One region of the Comamonas fluminis genome, then DNA from elsewhere that is predicted to be linked to it. Evidence: riboswitches for the same ligand, from Rfam matches in the RefSeq annotation. Region 1 holds a riboswitch; each other region holds the start of a gene.
The links. Region 1 has a riboswitch for glycine ahead of gcvT (glycine cleavage system aminomethyltransferase GcvT). Riboswitches for the same ligand answer to the same signal wherever they lie in the genome.
Positions count from the first base shown of each region.

Region 1 (3,268 bases):
CTTGAAGGTGGTGCCCACGGCGGGCAGATCGACAAAAACCACATCGCCCAGCGCGTCTTGCGCATGGACGGTGATGCCGACGATGGCGGCATTGGTGTCAGCGACGTTGATCCATTCGTGTTCTTTGGAAAACTTGATGCTCATGGAGGGCTCCAGATGGTGGATTCGGGGGAATCAGTGAGTTGTTTGAGAAAGGTCCAGTGCGCACTGTAGCGGCGTTCTGGCCCCTGTTTGACAAGTCGCCGGGCAAACTGGCCTGTCTGATTGACGGGGGCAGGCTTAGCCGCGGTAGTAGTTGGTGGGCACAAAAGGCGTGGCCGCCACTTTCATGGGCACAGGCTTGCCGCGCACGATGGCGAAAATCTGGGTGTCCAGCGCGGCGTAGCCGGGCTGCACATAGGCCAGCGCAATGGGCTGGTTCAGCGAGGGGCTGAGCAGGCCGCTGGTGATGTGGCCAATCTGCTGGCCGTCCTGGTTTTGCAGCACCGCCGGTTCGCGCACGGGAATGCGCTCCTGCGCAATCAGGGCCACGCGCTTGTGTGCAAGCTGCTGCGGGTTTTGCAACTGGGCCAGCACCTTGTCGGCGCCGGGAAAGCCGCCTTCGCGTGCACCGCCGGTGCGGCGCACTTTTTGCATGGCCCAGTTCAGGCCTGCTTCCACGGGCGTGGTGCTGGTGTCGATGTCATTGCCATACAGGCAAAGACCGGCTTCCAGACGCAGTGAGTTGCGCGCGCCCAGACCAATGGGTGCAACCTCGGGCTGGGCCAGCAGGGCTTCGGCCAGTGCTTGAGCGGCGGCGTTGGGCACAGAGATTTCAAAACCGTCTTCGCCGGTATAGCCGCTGCGCGTGATGTAGAGCGCATGGCCTTGCCAGTCGAAGTGATTGCCGGTCATGAAAACCAGCGAGGTGACTTCTGAGATCAAGCGCGAGAGTACGGAAGCCGCCTGTGGACCTTGCAGCGCAAGCAGGGCGCGATCAGGCAAGGGAACCACTTCGCAGCGCGTGCCAATATGCTTTTGAATATGGGCGATATCGGCTGCCTTGCAGGCGCCATTGACGATGAGAAACAGGTCTTCCCCACGGTTGACGAACATCAGATCGTCCAGAATGCCGCCTTCTTCATTGAGCAGCAGACCGTAGCGCTGCTTGTGCAGACCCAGATCGATCACATCGACGGGCATCAGGCTTTCCAGCGCGGCGGCGGCGTCAGGCCCGCGCAGCAGCAGCTGACCCATGTGGGAAACGTCGAACAGGCCTGCAGCCTTGCGGGTGTGCAGATGCTCGGCCATCAGCCCTTGCGGGTACTGTACGGGCATGGAGTAACCGGCAAACGGCACCATGCGGGCACCCAGCTTCTGGTGCAGGGCAAACAGCGGGGTGGTCAGCAGGGCAGAGTTGTTGTCGACAGCAGTCACAGGCAAGCGCTCCGGTATTCATACCAAATAGGGGGGCCGCGCATGGCATTCATGCGTGGCTTGCTTGCCTTGCTGTCCGCTTTACCTGAGAGATTCACCGCCGCAGTGAAGTCGGGCAGTTTGCTCCTTCGGTGGATGTCGTCACGATGTCCGGCATCTCTCTCCAGCAAGGAACGCTGCAGGACTTCATCCTGTCAGCGCTTGTCAGTCCTTTTGCCTGAGCGTTTTGACAGCGTTGATGGGCTGTCTGCGCCTTCGGCGGCACCGGACAGCTTGAAGCTGCGGGCACTCTCTCCTGACGGGCGCCATTCTAGCGGGAGGCTTCTGTTTCTCACGCTGAAATGACCCGGATTTCGGGTTTCCGATAGTGCTTCAGCGCGAAATCAGGAGCTCTTTTCGGGTGCTTGCGGCGCTGGCTTGGGGCTCAGATCTTCAAAAATCAGCTCGTAAGGCTGTTCAAAACAGGTGGTGACAGGCTGGCCATTGCTGATGGCTGGCTTAAAGCGCCAGCGGGTGAACGAGCGCTCAATGGCGGCGATGATGCGCGGGTCGGCATCTGCGGGCTTGTAGTTCTTGCGGCCCATTTTCCCCTCGGGCGTCACTTCAAACTGATAGACCACCGTGAACTTTGCGCCTTCGGGGTACCACTGAGGATCGAGCTTGGCATGTGGGTAGGTTCGCACCACGGCAGGTTTATCGATCTGGCTGGCTGGCGTGCATTCGGCCCAGGGCTTTTGGGGCGGTGGCGGTGTGGTGGTACAGGCGCTGAGTAGCAGGGCCGATGCAGCGAGGGTGGCAAGGCTGAGATGTCTTGGGGCGCAGAAAGTCTTCATGCGTTCATTGTCGGTCAGGCCCGCTGCATTGCTGGTAAGGATTGGTTGACGCAGGAGCGCCACCAGGGTGATCCTGTGTGGGGCGTCTGCAGGTCCAGCCGCTCGCCCATCATGGGGGTCGCGATGGCGACGTTGCTTTCTTTGGCTAACCCAACAATTTGCTCAAACGGGTCCCACCAGGCATGCATGGCCAGGTTGAAGGTGCCGTTATGGATGGGCAGCAGCCAGCGCCCGCCAAGATCCTTGTGGGCCTGAATGGTCTGGGCCGGATGCATATGGACATAGGGCCAGTGCGCGTCGTAGGCGCCGGTTTCCATCAGCGTCAGATCAAACGGCCCGAAGCGGCGGCCAATTTCTGTAAAGCCGTCAAAGTAACCACCATCGCCGCTGAAAAACACGCGCAGCGGCTGGCTGCTCTGCAAATCCTCAATCACCCAGGATGACCACAGCGTGCGGTTTCCGTCACTCAGGCTGCGGCCCGAGAAATGCTGGGCGGGCGTGGCGGTAAAGCGCAGGCCATCGACCTCACTGGCCTGCCACCAGTCATGCTGAATGATTTTTTCGGTCTTGACGCCCCAGCTCACCAGCCGGTCGCCCACACCCAGCGGGCAGAGAAAGGTTTCCACCTTGGGAGCAAGTGCCTTGATCGCGGCATGGTCCAGATGGTCGTAATGGTCGTGTGACAGCAGCACTCCGCGCAGCGGCGGCAAGTCAGCCAGTGCAATCGGCGGCGCATGAAAGCGCCTGGGGCCGGCAAATGATAGTGGCGACGCCCGTTCAGCAAACACAGGGTCGGTAATCCACCAGCCACCGCGCAGCTTCATCAGCAAGGTGGAATGACCGATGCGATAGAGACTGCGCTCTGGCGCGGCAACCAACTGGGCTGGGGTCAATGCCAGCACCGGCAAGGTGCTGGCGGGGTCGCTGTCGGCAGGCTTGTTGAAGAAAAAGTTCCACAGGGTTTTCGCATCAGGCTGCGGGCTATTGGCCGGGCGCGGGTGGATATTGCGAAACCGCCC
Region 1 covers NZ_CP066783.1:2,504,396-2,507,663, reverse strand. The annotation lists gene gcvH (glycine cleavage system protein GcvH) at 1-144, opposite strand, end outside; gene gcvT (glycine cleavage system aminomethyltransferase GcvT) at 280-1,416, opposite strand; glycine riboswitch at 1,479-1,593, opposite strand; glycine riboswitch at 1,612-1,724, opposite strand; gene JDW18_RS11825 (energy transducer TonB) at 1,800-2,249, opposite strand; gene JDW18_RS11820 (MBL fold metallo-hydrolase) at 2,264-3,268, opposite strand, start outside.

Region 2 (3,268 bases), 1.4 Mb from region 1:
CTGCCAGTCCGCCGCCCGGATCAGGCCCGAGACCTTGACGCCCAGCAGACGGATACGCTTTCCCAGCGGTACGCGCTTGAGGCACTGCCCTGCCGCCTGACGGATTGCCGCCGCATCCTGAACCGGCAGCTGCAAGGTCTGGTCACGCGTGGCAATCTTGAAATCGTCATAGCGCAGCTTGATGCCCACCGTGCGGCCCACATAGCCCTTGTGCTGCAAATCATCGGCCACGCGCTCGCACAGATCGGTGAAGATCGCCCCCAGCTCGGCCTTGTCACGCACGGCGTGCAAGTCACGCTCGAACGTGGTTTCGCGGCTCATGGAAACGGGTTCGCTCTCTGTGACCACTGGCCGCTCATCACGCCCCCAGGCCGACTCATGCAGCCAGTGACCGTAGCTTTTGCCAAACCAGTGCAGCAGCTGCGGCAGGCTTTGCGCCGCCAGATCGCCAATGGTTTCAATGCCCAGATTTTTGAGCTTGGCATCGGCCTTGGGCCCAATGCCGTTGACCTTGCGGCAGGCCAGCGGCCAGATCTGGCTTTGTAGATCTTCTGGCTGCACGATGGAGATGCCATTGGGCTTGTTGAACTCGCTGGCCATCTTGGCCAGCAGCTTGTTGGGCGCCACACCTACCGAGCAGGTCAGCCCTGTGGCCTCAAAAATCGTCTTCTGAATCAGCCGCGCCAGCACGCGCCCGCCTTCACGCTGGCCACCGGGCACGTCGGTAAAGTCGATATAGACCTCATCGACACCCCGGCTCTCCATCAGCGGCGCGATGGAGACAATGATTTCCTTGAAAGCGCGTGAAAAACGCCGGTATTGGGTAAAGTCCACCGGCAGCAAAATCGCCTGCGGGCACAGCTTGGCCGCTTTCATCAGCCCCATGGCCGAGCCCACGCCAAACTGCCGCGCCGGGTAGGTGGCCGTGGTGATCACACCGCGCCCTGTGTAGTCGCGCAGCAGCGGGAAATCGGCCACCGGAATCTCTGACAGCGGCAGCCCCGCATGGCGTGCCAGCAACTCATCATCAAAGCTGCGCCGCCCACCGCCAATGACCACCGGCAAGCCCTTGAGCTGCGGATAGCGCAGCAGTTCCACCGAGGCATAAAACGCATCCATATCCAGATGGGCAATGCGCCGGGGCTTGGTTTCAGGGCTGACGGGAAGATCACTCACGCTGCCGATTTTGCCTGTGCCAGCAAGAGCTGGCTGGCAAGCCAGAAACCGAATCTGTAAGTCTAGGAAACCCGCATAGCCAGCCACGGGCATTCTTCCTACATTCGCCTACAGGCTTTCAGCCCGGTGATATCGAGAGAGACTGCAGCTTGCCAAAGTATGCAGCGCCGAAGGAGCAACCGCCCCGGAAACTCTCAGGCAAAAGGATCGGCATCACTGTTTCACACACTCTGAAGAATGCCCGGATGTCATCGTCCGCCGGGCATACCGAAGGAGCAAGCGATCCTCGCCTCAGGCGGCTCGTGAATCTCTCAGGTCCAGAACAGAGGGGGCGCCCGCTGTGCAATGGTTGCGCAGGGGCTTCCACCCTCTGACGCTTCTGGAATCTGAAACATGAAAACAATCGCCGTCATCGGTGGTGGCATCACGGGCGTCACCACCGCCTACGCTCTGGCTCGCCGCGGTTTTGCCGTCACCCTGTTTGAAAAGCAGCGCTACGCGGCCATGGAGACTTCGTTCGCAAACGGTGGCCAGCTTTCCGCATCAAACGCCGAGGTCTGGACGCACTGGTCCACCATCCTCAAGGGGCTGAAATGGATGCTCAAAAGCGACGCGCCGTTGCTGGTCAATCCCAAACCCAGCTGGCACAAGATTTCGTGGTTCGCACAGTTTCTGGCGGCCATTCCTCAGTACGAGAAAAACACCGTCGAAACCGCACGCCTGGCCATTGCAGCACGCGAGCACCTGTTCACCTGGGCTGAACGTGAAGGCATTGATTTCGACCTGAAAAAGCAAGGCATCCTGCACATCTACCGCGACCGTGCAGGCTTTGAGCACGCGGGTAAAGTCTCGCAGTTGCTGGCACAGGGCGGCCTGGAGCGCCGCGCCGTCACACCCGATGAAATGCATGCGATTGAGCCCACGCTGTCGGGCCAGTTCTACGGCGGATATTTCACCGAGAGCGACTCTACCGGCGACATTCACAAGTTCACCAGCGGCCTGGCCGCCGCCTGCGAACGCATGGGCGTGAAATGCCTGTACGAACAAGAAATCGTGGCCGTGGACAGCAACGGCAAGCGGGCCAGCGTGACCGTGCGCCAGGGCGCAGAAACCGAAACCACCGACTTTGACGCCATGGTCATCTGCGCAGGCACCGCCAGCCGTGCACTGGCCAGCCAGTTGGGTGACAGCGTCAACATCTACCCGGTCAAGGGCTACTCCATCACCGTCAATCTGCGCGATGCGGCCAGCCGCGCGGCAGCCCCCATCGTCAGCCTGCTCGATGATGAAACCAAGCTGGTCACCAGCCGCCTGGGCGACGACCGTTTCCGCGTGGCGGGCACGGCAGAGTTCAATGGCTACAACAGGGACATTCGCTCGGACCGCATTCGCCCGCTGATCGACTGGGTGCAGCAATGCTTTCCCGGCATTGATACCCGCAGCGTCGTGCCATGGGCCGGTCTGCGCCCCATGATGCCCAACCTGATGCCACGCGTGGGCCGGGGCAGCAAGCCCTGCGTCTTCTACAACACCGGCCACGGTCACCTGGGCTGGACCTTGTCTGCCGTCACCGCGGACATGGTGGGCAGCATCGTCATGCAGACGCTGGGCAGCGCCAGCGCTCAGACACGGCTCTCACCGCTGGCCGCGACGGCCATCTGAAGCAGGTCAGAGCGCTACTGATTCAGAAGCTGTTTGCGTATGTATTCATTGGCATTCATAGATAAACCCAACCGAATACGAATGAAGTTGTGCGCAAGCAGCTCTCAAAATCAGAGCTGCAGACAGATCAGCACCAGCCCGGCCATCATCAGCGCCATACCCAGCTTTTCGGGCAAGGAGAGCTTTTCGCTAAAGACGCGGCGCGAGACGATGTAGCTGAAAACTACCTCCACCATGCCCAGCGTGCGCACCGGCGCCGCGCCCTGCATGGCATAGGCCGTGAACCATGCCAGCGACGCGGCAGCCCCCATGCTGCCCGCCACCAGCGAAATGCGCCAGGCTCTGAAGATGGGGCGCAGCCCTTGTTCATTCGTCCTGGCAATCCACGCCCCCATGCCAATGGATTGCATGGTCTGCGCAATCAGCACGC
Region 2 covers NZ_CP066783.1:1,089,976-1,093,243, reverse strand. The annotation lists gene dinB (DNA polymerase IV) at 1-1,119, opposite strand, end outside; glycine riboswitch at 1,300-1,396, shown strand; glycine riboswitch at 1,397-1,512, shown strand; gene JDW18_RS05325 (D-amino acid dehydrogenase) at 1,570-2,838, shown strand; gene JDW18_RS05320 (DMT family transporter) at 2,949-3,268, opposite strand, start outside.
Region 2: linked by a shared signal. The riboswitch ahead of JDW18_RS05325 (D-amino acid dehydrogenase) and the one ahead of gcvT (glycine cleavage system aminomethyltransferase GcvT) in region 1 are both predicted to bind glycine.

Region 3 (3,268 bases), 510 kb from region 1:
GCGCTCAGATGCTCGGGGTTGGCGGGGCTGCTCCATTGCAGTCCCATGCTGTGCTCTGCATTGCCTACATCCAGCCATTGCGGGGGCAGATGGGCGGGCTCGTTCAGGTCATGCTCCAGCACGCCAATATGCGCCCAGTCCTGAGCTGTCGGCAGCTTGGCATGGCTGCTGAGGTGCTGCAAAGTTTGTAGCGTGGTGCGCACGCCGCTTCTGGACAGGCGCGATAAAACACTGTCGTCGGGCGAAACATGGGGGCAAAACAGACCCGCAGGCAGGCCGGACGCACCGGCTGCGGGCTGGGCCGCCTTGTCCAGCACGGTCACCTGCCAGCCGCGCCGGGCCAGACTGGCGGCCGCTGCCGCACCGGCCAGACCTGCGCCCAGCACCAGACAGTGGCCGGGCTGATTGACCGGGGCGGGCAGGCCATCCGCGCGGTGGCGCGGCTCCCAGGCGGGGTTGTAGCGGGCTTGCAGCGCCTGCGGCTGTTGTGCGTGGATTGCATCGCCTTGCAGCTCAAAGCCCAGCTTGCGCAATGCGGGCGCCATGCTTGCCGTGGGCGCCGTCAGCAGCGTGCCCCGGCGGCAGTGGCGGGCCAGGTTTTTGAGGGCATCGGGGCTCCAGCAGGCGTCATCGGCATTGCGCATGTGGATGCCATCTGCCGCCAGTGGTGGCTGCCTGCGCAGCAGGTTTTGCGTATCACCCACATACAGCGTCAGCAGCACCTGGCCCTGCTCAAACGACAGGCGGTGAATGCCGGGCAGCAGCCCCCACCATTGCGCAGCCAATTGTTCGCCCAGTGGCTGCAGTGGGCCACTGGTGGGCAGGGCTTGCTGCAGTTCAGCGTGAGTGGGGGCATGACCCAGCAAAGCCACAAAATGCAGCATGCGAGGGCGCTGAGCACGGGCCTGCCATGCAGCCCAGGTCTGCAAAAAGCCCAGGCCGCAAGCAAAGTCGGTCTCCAGCACGCGCCACTGCTGGGCGTTCGGGGTCATACCTTCAAGCAGGCGATCAAGAGCTTCAGACATGAAAAAACGACATCAAAGAGGGCGTGGCACAAAAACTGGCGCACTCCAAAGTCAGTGGCACCGAGCAAGAGCCGGCTCGCGGCGAAGGTGCCGTCCCCCTCAGGGGGAAGGCGCGCAGCGCCACAGGGGGGGAGCCGTCTACTCCCAACGTTGTTGATAAGAGAAGACCGGCAGCCGCCATTTAAAGCGAATCGCCGCCAGACGGAAGGCCAGACCGCCCGCAAAGCAGATCGCGGTGCTGATGTTCGAGCTTACATCCAGATAGCGCAGGCCCAGGAACATCAGGCAGACGGTGAGCGAGACGCTGGCATATAGCTCGCGACGGAAGACCACGGGCACCTGGTTGCACAGCACATCGCGCAGGATGCCGCCGCTGATGCCGGTAATCATGCCCGCCATGATGACGACGATGGTCGGGTAGCCCAGCTCCAGCGCGGTGTTGCAGCCGATCAGCGAGAAAGCAATCAGGCCCATGGCGTCCAGCAGCAAAAACACCTGCTTGAGCTTGACCATATGGCGCGCAATCACCGTGGTCAGCAGGCCAAAGCTGATGACCAGATACACATATTCGGGGTGTTGCGTCCAGCCAATCGGGTAGTGGCCCAGCACCATGTCGCGAATGGTGCCGCCGCCCAGGGCGGTGACAAAGGCGATGACCACCACGCCAAAAATGTCCATATTGCGACGGCCAGCCGCCAGCGCGCCAGACATGGCTTCTGCCGTGATGGCCACCAGATAGATGACCAGCATGACGGTGAAATTGGAGGTCTGGAACGAATCCAGCAAAGAGACGGAAGGCAGCATGACGGCGCTTGGAGGCTTTTGAAAATAGACCCGCCACTCACATCGGCGGGAATGTCTGGTTTGCCTCTCCCGCTGTCCTTTGTACCTGAGAGTTGCGCACGTGCGCCAAGGCGTCTGGCGTGCTTGCCCCTTCGGTGAGTCCTGCAAACTTGTGATTGCGGACTGCTCTCCAGTTGGCGATATCCGGGCCATTGCCTGGCCCACCTGCGGTACTTATTGCCTGAGCGATTATGGGAGTTTGCGCCTTCGGCGGGAACCGTTGCCGGGTTCCGCTCTCCCGCAGGATGAGCGCGATTTTAGCCAGTTTCAGACAGGTATTCGGGTTAGTCCGTGGCCTGAAGCGGCCTGAGTCATGCAACTGGCCAAGGGCTGGAGCAGAAAACATCTGTTTTGATAGCGGTCACCGTTGATGTGGTGTGGCTGTCGGGCTGGTTCGTTTCGTGGCAACGGTGGAGGCGGTTTCTTTTCAGGCCTTCGCCTGCTTGTCGGGAGAGCTTGCCAATCCCGCCAGCCGCAGCTGTATCAACTCCAGCAGTGCCCGCACACGCGCAGTCACCGAGTGGCGGTGGCTATATGCCCCCAGCAATTTCAGGGGGGCGGGGCACAAGTCCAGTGGCACCTCCTGCAATCGGCCCGCAGCAAGGTCTTCCTGGCAGGGGTTGGCCGCCACAATCGCAAAGCCTATGCCTTGCCGTGCGCCTGCCACGGCCAGCTCTCCGCTGTTGACGCGGTAGCGGCTGCGCACCGGCACCTTGACGATGTCGCCCGCAGCGTTCTGAAACTGCCAAGGTTGGCCCTTGAGCGCACTGAGGGTGGTGATGCAGGGCAGCGATTTCAGCTCGCGCACATGGCGTGGCATACCAGTCTTAGCCAGCAAGGAGGGAACGGCCACCACGATGCTGGGCAGGGTGGCCAGTTCGCGGGTAATGAAAGTGCTGTCCTCCTGAGGGCCCCGGTGGAAGACGATGGACAGATCCACGTCTTCTCGCAGCACTTCCAGACCGGTCATGCGGGTGTCGCATTCAAGCTCAATCCCGGGGTGGAGACTGCAGAACTCGGCAAGGATGGGCGCCAGCAGCCTGGGCGCCTCGCCCGGCATGCACATCTTCAAAGGGCCGCGCAGCTCGCGCTGCACCGCGCCCAGCTCTTCCTCCGTGCCGAGCAAGGTGTCGAGCAAAGGTTTGGCGCGTTCGTAGAGCAGCCGGCCCGCTTCCGTCATGCGCAGGTGGCGGGTGCTGCGCTCCAGCAGACGTGTGCCCAGTCTGCGCTCCAGCGCGGCAACGTGGCGGCTGACATTGGACGAAGGCATAGCCAAAAGACGCGATGCACCCGCAAAGCTCTGCTCATCCACCACGGCCACATAGACACGGACGGTATTCAGATCGAGTGCATCACGCATGGATTATCCCGTTTGAGGTATGAAAACGTCCTGATTTTGA
Region 3 covers NZ_CP066783.1:3,013,567-3,016,834, reverse strand. The annotation lists gene mnmC1 (FAD-dependent 5-carboxymethylaminomethyl-2-thiouridine(34) oxidoreductase MnmC1) at 1-1,025, opposite strand, end outside; gene JDW18_RS14090 (trimeric intracellular cation channel family protein) at 1,164-1,829, opposite strand; glycine riboswitch at 1,892-2,012, opposite strand; glycine riboswitch at 2,027-2,119, opposite strand; gene JDW18_RS14085 (LysR family transcriptional regulator) at 2,296-3,228, opposite strand.
Region 3: linked by a shared signal. The riboswitch ahead of JDW18_RS14090 (trimeric intracellular cation channel family protein) and the one ahead of gcvT (glycine cleavage system aminomethyltransferase GcvT) in region 1 are both predicted to bind glycine.